DNA from 2 places in the Micromonospora sp. TSRI0369 genome. Region 1 is predicted to be linked to the other one. Evidence: riboswitches for the same ligand, from Rfam matches in the RefSeq annotation. Region 1 holds a riboswitch; the other holds the start of a gene.

Region 1 (5,727 bases):
CGGGCTCGTGCGGGCGGCTGGTTGCTGCTTGATCCACTCCAGCCCGCCGAAGTGGTGGTATCGGACGGGCCCTGACCCCGCCACCTCGGCGAGCTGGTGTTGATCACGCTGGGGTGTCTCAGAGTGGGGAAGATCGATCCCACCTGCAGGGATGTCAGGGGCTATGGGTGAGTGAGCGCCCTGGTGGAGATGGTGTTGCGGGCGCCCGCGTCGGCGGGGCGGCCGGGTGCGCAGGTGTGGATCGGGCGGATCGGACGGAGCACCGCTTGGCGGGCGCCGGCTGATGTCGGGGCCTTGTCGAAGGCTGTTGATCGACTGTGCCCGGGCGGTTGTCGTGGCTGCTGCTTGATCGACTCCAGTACGCCGAAGTGGCGGCATCCGACCGCCTCTGACACCGCCACCTCGCCGAACTGGAGTGGATCACGATGGGGTGTCCCAACTCTCGGTGAGTGAGCGGCCCGGTGGGGTGGTTCTACAGGCCCGTTGTGGGCCGGGGCGGATCTGGTGGAGCTGGGTGCGGCGGGTGCCAGGTTCGTGTCGGGGGGCGCTGATCGGCTGTGCCGAAGCGGCCGCCGTTGGCGGCCGGCCGGACCGAGCTCGATGCGCGCGCCGGGCAGCAGCCGCGTGGATGCCGAACATCCGCGGCTGGTGCTCGCCGGGCGGCGCGCCGAGCGTGATCGGCGCCGTCTCGCCGAGGTGACGCCGCCACCTCGGCGAGGCGGAGCGGCGGATCAGGGGAGCGCGGGATAGAGCGCGGCCACTCCGCCGGACAGGCCGGCCTGGACCCGGCGGGCCACGTCGTCGGCCAGGATCTCGTAGCTGTCGGCCTCGATGCCGTCGACAGCGAGCCGGGCGACCTCCGCCGGGTCGGCCTTCGGGCCGGGTACGGCGGCGGCCATCTCGGTGTCCATGTAGCCCACGTGCAGCCCTGCGACGCGGACGCCCCGGTCGGCCAGCTCCAGGCGCAGGGCGTTCGTCATCGACCATTCGGCGGCCTTGGCCGCGCCGTACGCGCCGACGCCGGGGAACGTGAACCAGGACAGCGCGGACAGGACGTTCAGGATTGTCCCGCCGCCGTTCGCCGCGATCCGGGGCGCGAACGCGCGTACCACCGACAGCGTGCCGAGGTAGTGCGTCTCCAGCTCCAGCCGGATCTGCGCGAGGTCCCCGTCGAGCAGGTCGGCGCCGGTGCTCACGCCGGCGTTGTTGACGAGCAGCGTCACGTCCCCGGCCCGCTCGGCGGCGGTGGCCACCGACGCGGGGTCGGTGATGTCGAGGCGTACCGGGGTGACGCCGGGCAGGTTCACGGTGTCCGGGTTGCGCGCGCCGGCCCAGACGGTGGCGCCGCGCGCGACGAGTTCGGCGGCCAGGTGCCGGCCGAAGCCACGGTTGGCGCCGGTGACCAGGGCGGTGCTTCCAGCGATCTTCATGTCTCGCTCCGAGAGGTGGTGAGGAAGAGAGGTCAGGCGGACAGCAGGCCCGGACCGGGCAGGACGGCCAGTTCGCCGGGCGGTACGTCGTGCCCGGCGTCGCAGCGCAGCCGGGCGTGCACGGCCGCGCCGCACTCGTCGTGGGTCACCCGGACCGCCGGGCCCGCCTCGTCGGCGGCGTACGTGTCGCCCCACTGCCGCAGCGCGACGAGCACCGGGATCAGGTCGCTGCCCTTGGAGGTGAGCACGTACTCGTCGCGGGTGCGCTGCCCGGGCTCGCGGTAGGGGCGCCGGTCGAGCAGCCCGTCGGCGACGAGCTGCTTGAGACGTGCGGCGGCGACGGGCTCGCTGACGCCGACCCGCCGGGCGAAGTCGTCGAAGCGGCGGGTGCCGAACGACGCCTCGCGCAGCAGGAGCAGCGTGGTGCGGTTGCCGACCACCTCCAGCGCCCGGGCGATCGAGCAGTTGGCGGTGGACCAGGAGTCACGCTGGGCAAGGAGGTCCGTCATGGCGTCGACGGTACCCCCCTGGCTTAGGGAAGCAAAAGCCAGCTACCTCACAGCTGGCCGGGGAAGAAGCCGTGCCGGGCCAGCGGCTCGACGATCTGGTGCTCCTCGTACGACAGGTGCGACAGCAGCGTGTCGGTGAGCAGGTCCACCGCCTCCTGGAGCTGCGTGAAGTCGCCGGGCCGCCGGACCAGCTCCACGAGCGCCCGGTCGACGCTCTCCACCACGCCGTGGATCACCACGTGCTCCTCCTCGAGGCGGTCCAGCACGGCCGCCAGCCCGGCCTCGGAGCGGCGCAGGTGCGGGAAGATCGAGGCGTCCTCCAGCCCGTGGTGCTGGGTGACCATGGTGCAGTACGCCGCGCAGTACGCCCCGAGCGTCCAGTTGTTCTGCCGCATGGTCATCTCGTTCAGCGCGGCCCGCGCCCGGCCCGGCGAGACAGTGCCTCGCTTGACCTGTTCCAGCAGGTCGCGCACCTGGGCCAGCTCCTGGCGCAGATGGTCGTGCACGTCCACCAGGTGCTGCCCGGCGGCCTGTCCCCGGGCCGGGTAGACCTGTCCGGCCGGTGGTGGCGGGGCGGTCGGCCGGGTCGACTCGTCCCAGGGGCGGCGCGCGCTCAGGCGTACCCCCGGGTCCGGGGTGGGGGTGACCGCCAGCGTGGCCGGGCCGCCGGTGGCGGCCGTCTCGTCGGCGACCGCGCGGGCGCCGCTGCCCGGCGCGGTGCGCTCGCCGGCGACCAGCTCCCGCACCGCGGGCGCGACCTCCTGGGCGAAGATCTGGATCGCGCGCGGCTCGTCGCTGCCGAGGATGAACGTGGTGACGCCGTGCTCCAGCGTGAGCCCGGCCAACTCCTCCACCCACTGCTCCGGCGGACCGGCCAGGAAGCCGGCCGACGAGCGGGCGAACGTGCCGTTCACGTTGAGCATGCGGCGGATCTCGGCCGGGTCGCGCCCGGCGGCCTGAGCGCCCTCGTCCACGAGCGCGTTCAGGGCGGGCAGCTCGTCGGGGCCCTTCGGCAGGTAGGACAGGGAGGGCAGCCAGCCGTCGGCGGCGCGGCCGACCAGGCGCAGCATGCGCGGCTTGTACGCGCCGACCCAGATGCCCACCTGATGCGCGGGCGCCGGGCCGCGCTTGGCGCCGACCACCCGGTAGTGCTCGCCGTCGACCCGGATCATGCCCCGGCGGTCGGTGTCCCAGACCTCGCGGATCACCCGGATCGCCTCGTCCAGGGCCTCGACCGCCGCGCCGGGGGACAGGCGCCGCCCGCCCGTCGCCTCGATCGCGTCCCAGAACGCGCCCGCGCCGAGTCCCAGCTCGACCCGCCCGCCGGTGAGCAGGTCCAGGCTGGCCACGCTGCGGGCCAGCACCACCGGCTGGCGCAGCGGCAGGTTGAGCACGTTGCCGGCCAGGCGGATGCGCTCGGTGACGGCGGCCACGTAGGACATCAGCGTCCAGGTGTCCAGGAAGCCCGGCTGGTACGGGTGGTCCTGGAACGTGACAAGGTCCAGCCCGACCTGCTCGCAGAGCGTGGCCAGCGCCACCACCTGGTCGGGCTGCCCGGCGGCGGGAGTGATGAAGCCGCCGAAGGTCAGCTCGTGTCCGTGATCGGTCATCCGTCCCGCCTCCCGTGATCTTGCTCAGCCCTGCCACCGTAGCTCCACAGGTGGTAGCCCGGCCGGGTGAACAGGGTCACAAGAAGTGGATGATCGTCGCAAACCGTCCATAGCGTCGGTTCCGTTCGCATTCGTGGACACCGTAGGCCGGAAACGCCTAGTCCCGCCGCCGGCCGCGGTTACCGGACGTCGCGCGGGAGCGGGGGAACCACACGTACCACGGTGCCTCGTCACCTCGGGGTGAAGCCGCCACCGGCGGCCGGGCTCCTCGGCCCGAACCCGACAGCTCACCTCGTCGGCGTGGAGGAATCCACATGGCAACTGAATACTCAGCCCGGGGCCGCCGTATCGCTCTCGGAGCAGTCCTGGCCGGCGCCGCCGTCGGCGCCGCGACCCTGTTCGGCCCGGCCGCGCCGGCCGGCGCCGGCGTCAACTGGGACGCGGTCGCGCGCTGCGAATCAGGCGGCAACTGGAAGATCAACACCGGCAACGGGTACTACGGCGGGCTCCAGTTCTCCCGCGCCACCTGGAACGGCTACGGCGGGCAGAAGTACGCCGCCCGGGCCGACCTGGCCAGCCGGTCCGAGCAGATCGCCGTCGCCGAGAAGGTGCTGCGCGGGCAGGGCATCGGCGCGTGGCCGGTCTGCGGCAGGAAGGGCGGCTCGGCGAGCGCCGCCGCGACCCGGTCCGAGCGGGCCACCCCGAAGAAGGCGAACCCGAAGAAGACCACCTCGAAGAAGGCCGCCCCGGAGCGGGCCGTCACGCGCAGGGCCGCGCCGGAACGGGCCGCGACGAAGGCGGCGCCGCAGCTGTCGTCCGGCGTCGGGACGTACGTGGTCCGGCGCGGGGACACGCTGTCGGAGATCGCCGTGGCGCAGCGCGTCGACGGCGGCTGGCGTGCCCTGCACGAGCGCAACCGGGCAGTGGTCGGCGACGACCCCGGCCTGATCTTCCCTGGTCAGCGGCTGCGTCTGCGCTGACCTGATCCGGACGCCCGGCCGGTTCGCCCCGGCCGGGCGTCCGGCCGTCCGCGACACGCCGTGTCGCCGATGTCCGGCCTGCTCCCGGCGCCGGGACACGGCCCGCGACGGCCGGTGATCGCGATTCGTCGGAGCCGGTTGTTAGGGTCACGATGATCGGCTAAGACGTGAAGAAAGCGCGGATATGACCAACGACCCGTTCTCGGCGGCCGCGAGCCTCGACGAGCTGCTGACCCGCACGCAGCAGGCGCTCACCGCGATGCGCTCCCGGGCCTCGGCGCACGCCGACGGCGAACCGGCCGACCTGCTGCGCGCCGAGGGCACTGCGGCCGGTGGGCGGGTCCGCGCGGTCGCCGTCCAGGGTGGCCGGCTGGATTCCGTGACGATCGACCCGGAGCTGGCCGGCGAGCCCCTCGACGTCCTCAGCGGACACCTCGTCGCCGCCGCCAACGACGCACTGTCCGAGCTGGACGCACAGGTCAGCGCGTCGGCGCGAGCCGACGCCGACGCGCTCGCCGCCCGGCTCGGCAGCATGGGTGACCAGGCCGAGCTGTTCGGCCGCGCGATGCACGAGGCGGCCGCCCGGATCCATCGTGACCGCGGCACCTCGTCCCGGGCCGGGCGCCCGGCCTGAGACGACGAGGCGGCCGGCCGCCGGGAGGACGACGACCGGCCGCGCTACGCCACGGTCAGCTCAGGGTGACCGCGGTGTCGTCGACGACGAAGGACGTCTGCAGAGAGCTGTCCTCCACGCCGCTGAACGAGATGGTCGCCGTGGTGCCTGCGAGCGACGAGATGTCGAAGGACCGCTGCACGTACCCGGTGGCCTTGTTCAGGTTGGAGTAGGTGGCCAGCGTGGTGCTGCCGGCCTTGACGGTGAGCTTGTCGTACGCGGTGCTCGTGGTCGTCTCCGCGCTGTCGATGTGCAGCCAGAAGCTCAACGTCGCCCGGCATCCGGCCGGGATCGTCACCGACTGACTGAGCGTGTCGGTGTGCGACGAGCCGTACCCGTCCAGCCACGCCTTGTACGAGCCGCCGTGCGCCGCCTGGCCGCTGTCCGTGGTGATGACGCCGGACGAGGCGGTCCAGCTCACGTTGCCCGACTCGAAGCCGGGGTTGGCGAGCTTGTTGCCGGAGCAGCCGCCCGACGGCGGGGTGGTGGTGGCGGTCGGCGTGGGCGTCGGGGTGCCGCCGGCGC
Region 2 (5,727 bases), on a different contig from region 1:
GGCGTCGCGCACGCTGTCACCGGCGGAGCCGGCCGCGGAGAGCAGGTGCTGCCACGCCTGGTCGGCGACCCGCTCGGCCTTGCCCCGGCGGTCCAGCAGGTTGGATCCGAACATCGTTCTACCTCCTCGGGTGCCGAAGGCCGGCGGCCACTTCGGACTCCGGTGTCCATCCGGCGCGTCACGGGTTGACTCCCCCGGGCAGTGCCCAGCGCGCGGCGGCGGCAAACCCACAGTGGGGCGCGGGCGGCTACCAGGCTTTCAAACCGGGACGAACCACCCGAACGCGCCGAGAGCGGGGTGTCGGCGCGAGGTGCGCGCGCCCGCTACCCTGGTCGGCGGATCGACGGGTCCGACCGGCCGTACGGCTGGCCGTGGCCCGCGTAGAAGGGGAAACTGGAACCCGGAGGTCCGGATTGGGTGCGCCCAGGTGTGCCCAGTTCGCGAATTGCTCATCCCGGGGGGTGGCGACCGGGCCGTTGGAGGAATACTCTCGGTCGCGGCCCGCGTACTGATGAGGCGCCCGTCAAGGGCGAGTGGAGGTGCTCGCGTGAGCCTGTCGATCGTGAAGTCGGTGCGGCCGGGTGGTGTCGTCCAGATCGCGCCCCGTGGGGAGATCGACGTCGACACCGCGTACGAGGTGCGGGAAGCGATCGCCGAGGTGCTCGCGAAGGGCCGTCCCGCGCGCATCGAGCTGAACATGCGGCTCGTCACGTTCATCGACTCGGTCGGCATCAGCGCCATGGTGGCCGGCTTCCAGACCTGCGAGGTCAGCGGCGTCAAGCTCGTGGTCACCGAGCCGAGCCGGTTCGTGCACCGGCAGCTCTGGGTGACCGGCCTGCTCGGCCTCTTCGGCGCTCCCGAACCGTGGTTCGCCGACGACACCCCCGAGGTGCTGCCCGGCGCCTGAGCGCCCGCTCGCACCCCCTCCGGCCAGGGACCTTCTACCCGTTGCCAGCCCGGCGTCCGTACGGGACGATCGTCGCGACGTACGACGGCGAGGGGGCCCGCTTGCAGAGCAGCGACAGCTTCAGCTACACCGTGCAGGCCCGGTGCAGCCGGGCCGACGCGGTGGCACTGCTGGGTGACCTCAGTCGCCAGGGCGAGCTGCATCCGCTGATCGTCCGGGTCCGGCAACTGCCGGCCCGGCCGGGCGCGCTCGCCAGCTACGCGATCACCGACCGGCTGCAACTGGGCCCGCTGCACTTTCCGGTCACGTACCAGGCGGACGTGCTGGTCGCGAGCGAGGACGAGGTGGTCACGGTGGCCCGGCAGCAGCCGGCGACGACGGTGCGCAACCACACCCGGCTGCGCGACGAGCCCGACGGCACCGTGCGCATCGACGTGGAGATCACGCTGACCGCGCCGGCGCCGCTGTTCGGGTACGCGTTCCGCCAGGCCCGGGCGGCTCACCTGAGCCTGGCGGCTCGTCTCGGCGCGACGCTGGAGGGCCGGCCCGATCCGGCCGGCCCTCCGGGAGCGCGCTAGTACACCGACAGGTGCACGTGGTTGGTGTGATCGCTGGACGGGTCGCCGTTGCCGCCGCTGTACGCCTTCCACCCGCTGCTGGGCAGCCAGATCTGCTTGAACCAGATCACGTAGAGCACGGCGAGCGGGTCGGCGTTGCGTACGAAGTACGCGGCCAGGTTGTTGCCGTACGTCCGGTCACCGCCGCTGGCCACGCCGCCGAAGCCGTTCTTCTGGGCGGCGAAGTCGCAGGCCCGCCCCTTCGGGTGCTCGCCCGAGCCGCTGGGCCGGTGGCACGAGACGTACCGGGTGAAGCCGGCCGCCTTGGCCTGCTGCAGCGCGTGCAGCGTCCGCGGGGTGATGCAGCCGTTGGCCGGGGTCGGGTCGTTGACGCTGCACGACTCCGCCGGCCACGAGCCGTCCGAGTTACGCGGCGCCGGCTTCGCGTTCTTGTTGGAGGTGCCCTGGACGCTGCCGCCGCCGCCACTGCTGCTGCGGGACGCCCTGTCGTTCGCCACTTCGAGCGCGCGCTCGGCCTGCTCCTTGCGCTTGCCCATCACCGCGACCTGCTTGCGTTGCTCGCGGATCTCGGTGTCGAGCGCGGCCCGGGTGCGGGTGGCCTCGTCGCGGGTGGCGATCAGCTCGCGCACCGTGCGGTCCTCGTGCGCGGCGACCTGTCCCAGGGTGGCGGCCCGGTCCATGAAGCCCGCCGGGCTGCTGCTGTCGAGCAACGCCGCGGCGGTGCCGAGGCGGCCCGCGCGGTATGCCACCCCGGCGATCTCGCCGACCTTGGCGTCGCGTGCGGCCAGTTCGGCGCCGACCGTCTTGAGCTGGTCGTTCAGCTGCTTCTGGCGGTTTACCGACTGGTTCAGCGCGGCCTTCGCCTCCAGCCAGCCCTTGCTGGCCGCGTCGAGTTGGGCGCGCAGCTCCGGCGTGCCGCCCTCGTCGTCGCCGGGTGCGGCGGCGAGCAGGGCGGTCCGGGGCGCCGCCGAGGCGGGGGAGGCCGGAACGGTCGCGACGCCGAGAGTCAGCGTCGCGACGAGCAGGGCCGCCAACCGGGCGGCCGTCCGTCGTACAGGTGCCACTGGGGGCATTCAACACGTCCTTCCGTCAACCGCCGACCGGGTTAGCTGACGGGTTCGGGACGGAAGATCCCTACCGCTGACGCGGATGCACCCCACGTACGTGGTTCCCCGGCTCGCCCCTTCGGGCGATTAGGCGACGGCCACCCCACCTGCGCCGGTGACGCCGGTGGCTGCGGCCGCGACCGAGCCTACCGGCGCGGCCCGGGCGCGGCTCCGACGCGTGGTGCCGCATGGCGGGGCAAAACCGACATTACTGTACAGCAGCCACAGTGATTTAAGTCTGTCCTAATCACCACTCGGTCTTTCCGCACACGCCCGCGGACGCTCCGGGTTCGACCTGCAACGTGGCGTGATCGATGGAGAAGTCCTCGTGCAGCGCGGCCCGCGCGGCGGCAAGCACCCCGCCGGGGTCGACGCCGGGGTCGGTGGTCAGGTGCGCCGAGGCCACCTCCATCCCGGAGGTGAGCGTCCAGACGTGCAGGTCGTGCACCTCGGCCACGCCGGGGACCGCGGCCAGCCGGTCGTGCACGGCGGTCACCTGCAGGTGTTCCGGCGCCGCCTGCACCAGGATGCGCACCGCGGCCCGGCCGAGCCGCCAGGTGCGCGGCAGGATGAACAGGCCGATCCCGACGGCGACCAGGGGGTCCGCCCACCACCAGTCGGTGACCGCGATGACCAGCGCCGCGGCGATCACGCCGAGCGAGCCGAGCAGGTCGCCGAGCACCTCCAGGTACGCGCCGCGCAGGTTGATGCTCTCCTTCGACCCGGCCCGCAGCAGCGCGAAGGCGACGATGTTGGCGAGCAGGCCGAGCACCGCCACCACGAGCATCGGGCCGGCGAGCACCTCCGGCGGCTCGCCGAAGCGGCGTACCGCCTCGACCAGGACGTAGACCGCGACGGCGCCGAGCAGCACGGCGTTGGCGAGTGCGGCGAGCACCTCCAGCCGGTAGAGGCCGAACGTGCGCTGCGGGTCGGTGCCGGCACGCCGGGTGGCGGTGATCGCCGCGAGGGCCATGCCGATGCCGAGCACGTCGGTGAACATGTGCCCGGCGTCGGAGAGCAGGGCGAGCGAGCCGGTGGTGAAGGCGGCCACCGCCTCGACCACCATCAGGACGGCGAGCAGCGCGAACGCGGCCCATAGGCGGCCCCGGTGGCGGTGTGCCGCGTTGGCCACCGCACCGCTGTGGTCATGACCTGCGCCCACGCCAACACCCTCCCTGCCGCGTACCGGCCGGGCCCAATGTATGTTCACATCGCTATGTATGCAAGTGAACTGTGGGTGGTGCCGGCGCGCCCACTCACCCCACCGGGTCGAGCGTGGTGAGGCGCTGGGTCGCCCGGGACAGCGCCACGTAGAGCGTGCGCACGCCCGACCCCGGATCGGCCCGGATCTCGCTCGGCGCCACCAGCACCACGCCGTCGTACTCCATGCCCTTGGCCTGGAGGCTGGTCACCACCTGCAGCCGGCCCGCGCCGCGCGCGCCCAGCCAGCTGGCCACCTCGTCCCGGCGCGGCACCGGCGTGATCACGCCCACAGTGCCCTCCACCTGTCCGAGCAGCGCCTCGGCCGCCTCGACGGTGGCCGCCGGCAGCTCGGCGGCGGGCACCACGCGCTCGACCGGCGGCACGCCGGTGGACCGGACCGCGTCGGGCAGCGGCAGATCCGGGTAGAGCCGGCGGATCTCCGCCGCCGCCACCGCGAAGATCTCCGCCGAGTTGCGGTAGTTGGTGGTCAGCTCGTAGCGGTGCCGCTTGCGCCGGCCCAGCGCCTGGTCCCGGGCCCGGTCCAGCTCCTGCGGGTCGCCGGTCCAGGCCGTCTGCGCCGGGTCGCCGACCACGGTCCAGGAGGCCAGCCGTCCCCGCCGGCCCACCATCCGCCACTGCATCGGCGAGACGTCCTGCGCCTCGTCCACCACCACGTGCGCGTAGTCGCGGTAGTCGGCCGGACGCTCCCGGGCCGCCGCCCGGGCGGCGCGCTGCCGATCGGCGTACGTGCTCAGCTCGCGCACGCCACCGGCGAGCTGGTACCGGTCGCGCTTGGGCCGGGCCCGCTGCACCGGCTTGCCCAGCAGCGCGTCCAGCTCGTCCAGCAGCGCGATGTCCGCCACCGTCAGACCGTCGGTCGCGAGCGTGCGGTACGCCTGCCCGAGCAGCCGGATCTCGGCCGAGGAGAGGATCCCACCGGCGTAGCGGCGCAGCCGGTCCGGACGGGCCAGCCAGTCCAGCACGTGCCGCGGGTGCAGCCGTGGCCACCACGCCTTGAGGAACTCGCGGAACTCCGGCCGCTCGATGATCTCGTCCTCGAACGCGGGCTGCTCCGGCAGCCGGCCCACCCGCAGCGTGCGGGCCTGCGCGTAGAGCGCGGCGAGCACCGCGTCGAACGCCGCCCGGCGTACCTCGTTGCGGCGCGCGCCCCGGGCCAGAGTCCGGTCCCGGATCGCGTCCAGCGCCTGACGCTCCAGGCGCAGCAGCTCACCCCGGTACAGCAGGCGCAGCTCGGCCGGGGAGTCCGGCACCGCGTCGCGTACCGCGCGCTCCAGCACCCGGCGCATCCGCAGCGAGCCCTTCACCGCCGCCACGTCCGGCGGGTCGGTCCGGGACGCCGACAGGCCCGGGAACAGCGAGCCGAGCGAGCGCAGCGTGGCGGTCTCCTCGCCCAGCGAGGGCAGCACCGAGGCGATGTACTCGACGAACACGCCGGACGGGCCGACCACCAGGATGCCGCCGCCGGCGTACCGGGCCCGGTCGGAGTAGAGCAGGTACGCGGCCCGGTGCAACGCCACCGCCGTCTTGCCGGTCCCCGGGCCGCCGGAGACGATCGTGACGCCGTTGCCGGGGGAGCGGATCGCCTCGTCCTGCTCGCGCTGGATGGTGGCGACGATGTCCCGCATGCCCCGGCCGGTGGCCCGGGACAGCGTGGCCAGCAGCGCCCCGTCGCCGACCACCGCCATCTCCGGCGGCGCGGCCTCCGGGTCCAGCAGGTCGTCCTCGATCCGGGTGACCTTCTCCGAGGCCGACTGGATCGTGCGCCGGCGCACCACGCCGCGCGGCTCGGCGGGCGTCGCCTGGTAGAACGCGGCGGCGGCCGGGGCCCGCCAGTCCACCACCAGCGTCTCCGCGTCCACACCCCGCACACCCAGGCGGCCGACGTGCAGCACCTGCCCGGTACGCAGGTCCA

What was found. Region 1 has a riboswitch for cyclic di-AMP ahead of AMK25_RS12715 (LysM peptidoglycan-binding domain-containing protein). Riboswitches for the same ligand answer to the same signal wherever they lie in the genome.
Region 2: linked by a shared signal. The riboswitch ahead of AMK25_RS27480 (coiled-coil domain-containing protein) and the one ahead of AMK25_RS12715 (LysM peptidoglycan-binding domain-containing protein) in region 1 are both predicted to bind cyclic di-AMP.

What each region holds. Positions count from the first base shown of each region.
Region 1 covers NZ_LIVU01000003.1:855,155-860,881, forward strand. Annotated here, with positions in the region: gene AMK25_RS12700 (SDR family oxidoreductase) at 732-1,430, opposite strand; gene AMK25_RS12705 (winged helix-turn-helix transcriptional regulator) at 1,463-1,939, opposite strand; gene AMK25_RS12710 (LLM class flavin-dependent oxidoreductase) at 1,987-3,549, opposite strand; cyclic di-AMP (ydaO/yuaA leader) riboswitch at 3,694-3,865, shown strand; gene AMK25_RS12715 (LysM peptidoglycan-binding domain-containing protein) at 3,864-4,529, shown strand; gene AMK25_RS12720 (YbaB/EbfC family nucleoid-associated protein) at 4,714-5,163, shown strand; gene AMK25_RS12725 (M4 family metallopeptidase) at 5,219-5,727, opposite strand, start outside.
Region 2 covers NZ_LIVU01000011.1:106,082-111,808, forward strand. Annotated here, with positions in the region: gene AMK25_RS27465 (hypothetical protein) at 1-114, opposite strand, end outside; gene AMK25_RS27470 (STAS domain-containing protein) at 548-907, shown strand; gene AMK25_RS27475 (SRPBCC family protein) at 949-1,485, shown strand; gene AMK25_RS27480 (coiled-coil domain-containing protein) at 1,482-2,558, opposite strand; cyclic di-AMP (ydaO/yuaA leader) riboswitch at 2,564-2,695, opposite strand; gene AMK25_RS27485 (cation diffusion facilitator family transporter) at 2,839-3,753, opposite strand; gene AMK25_RS27490 (HelD family protein) at 3,848-5,727, opposite strand, start outside.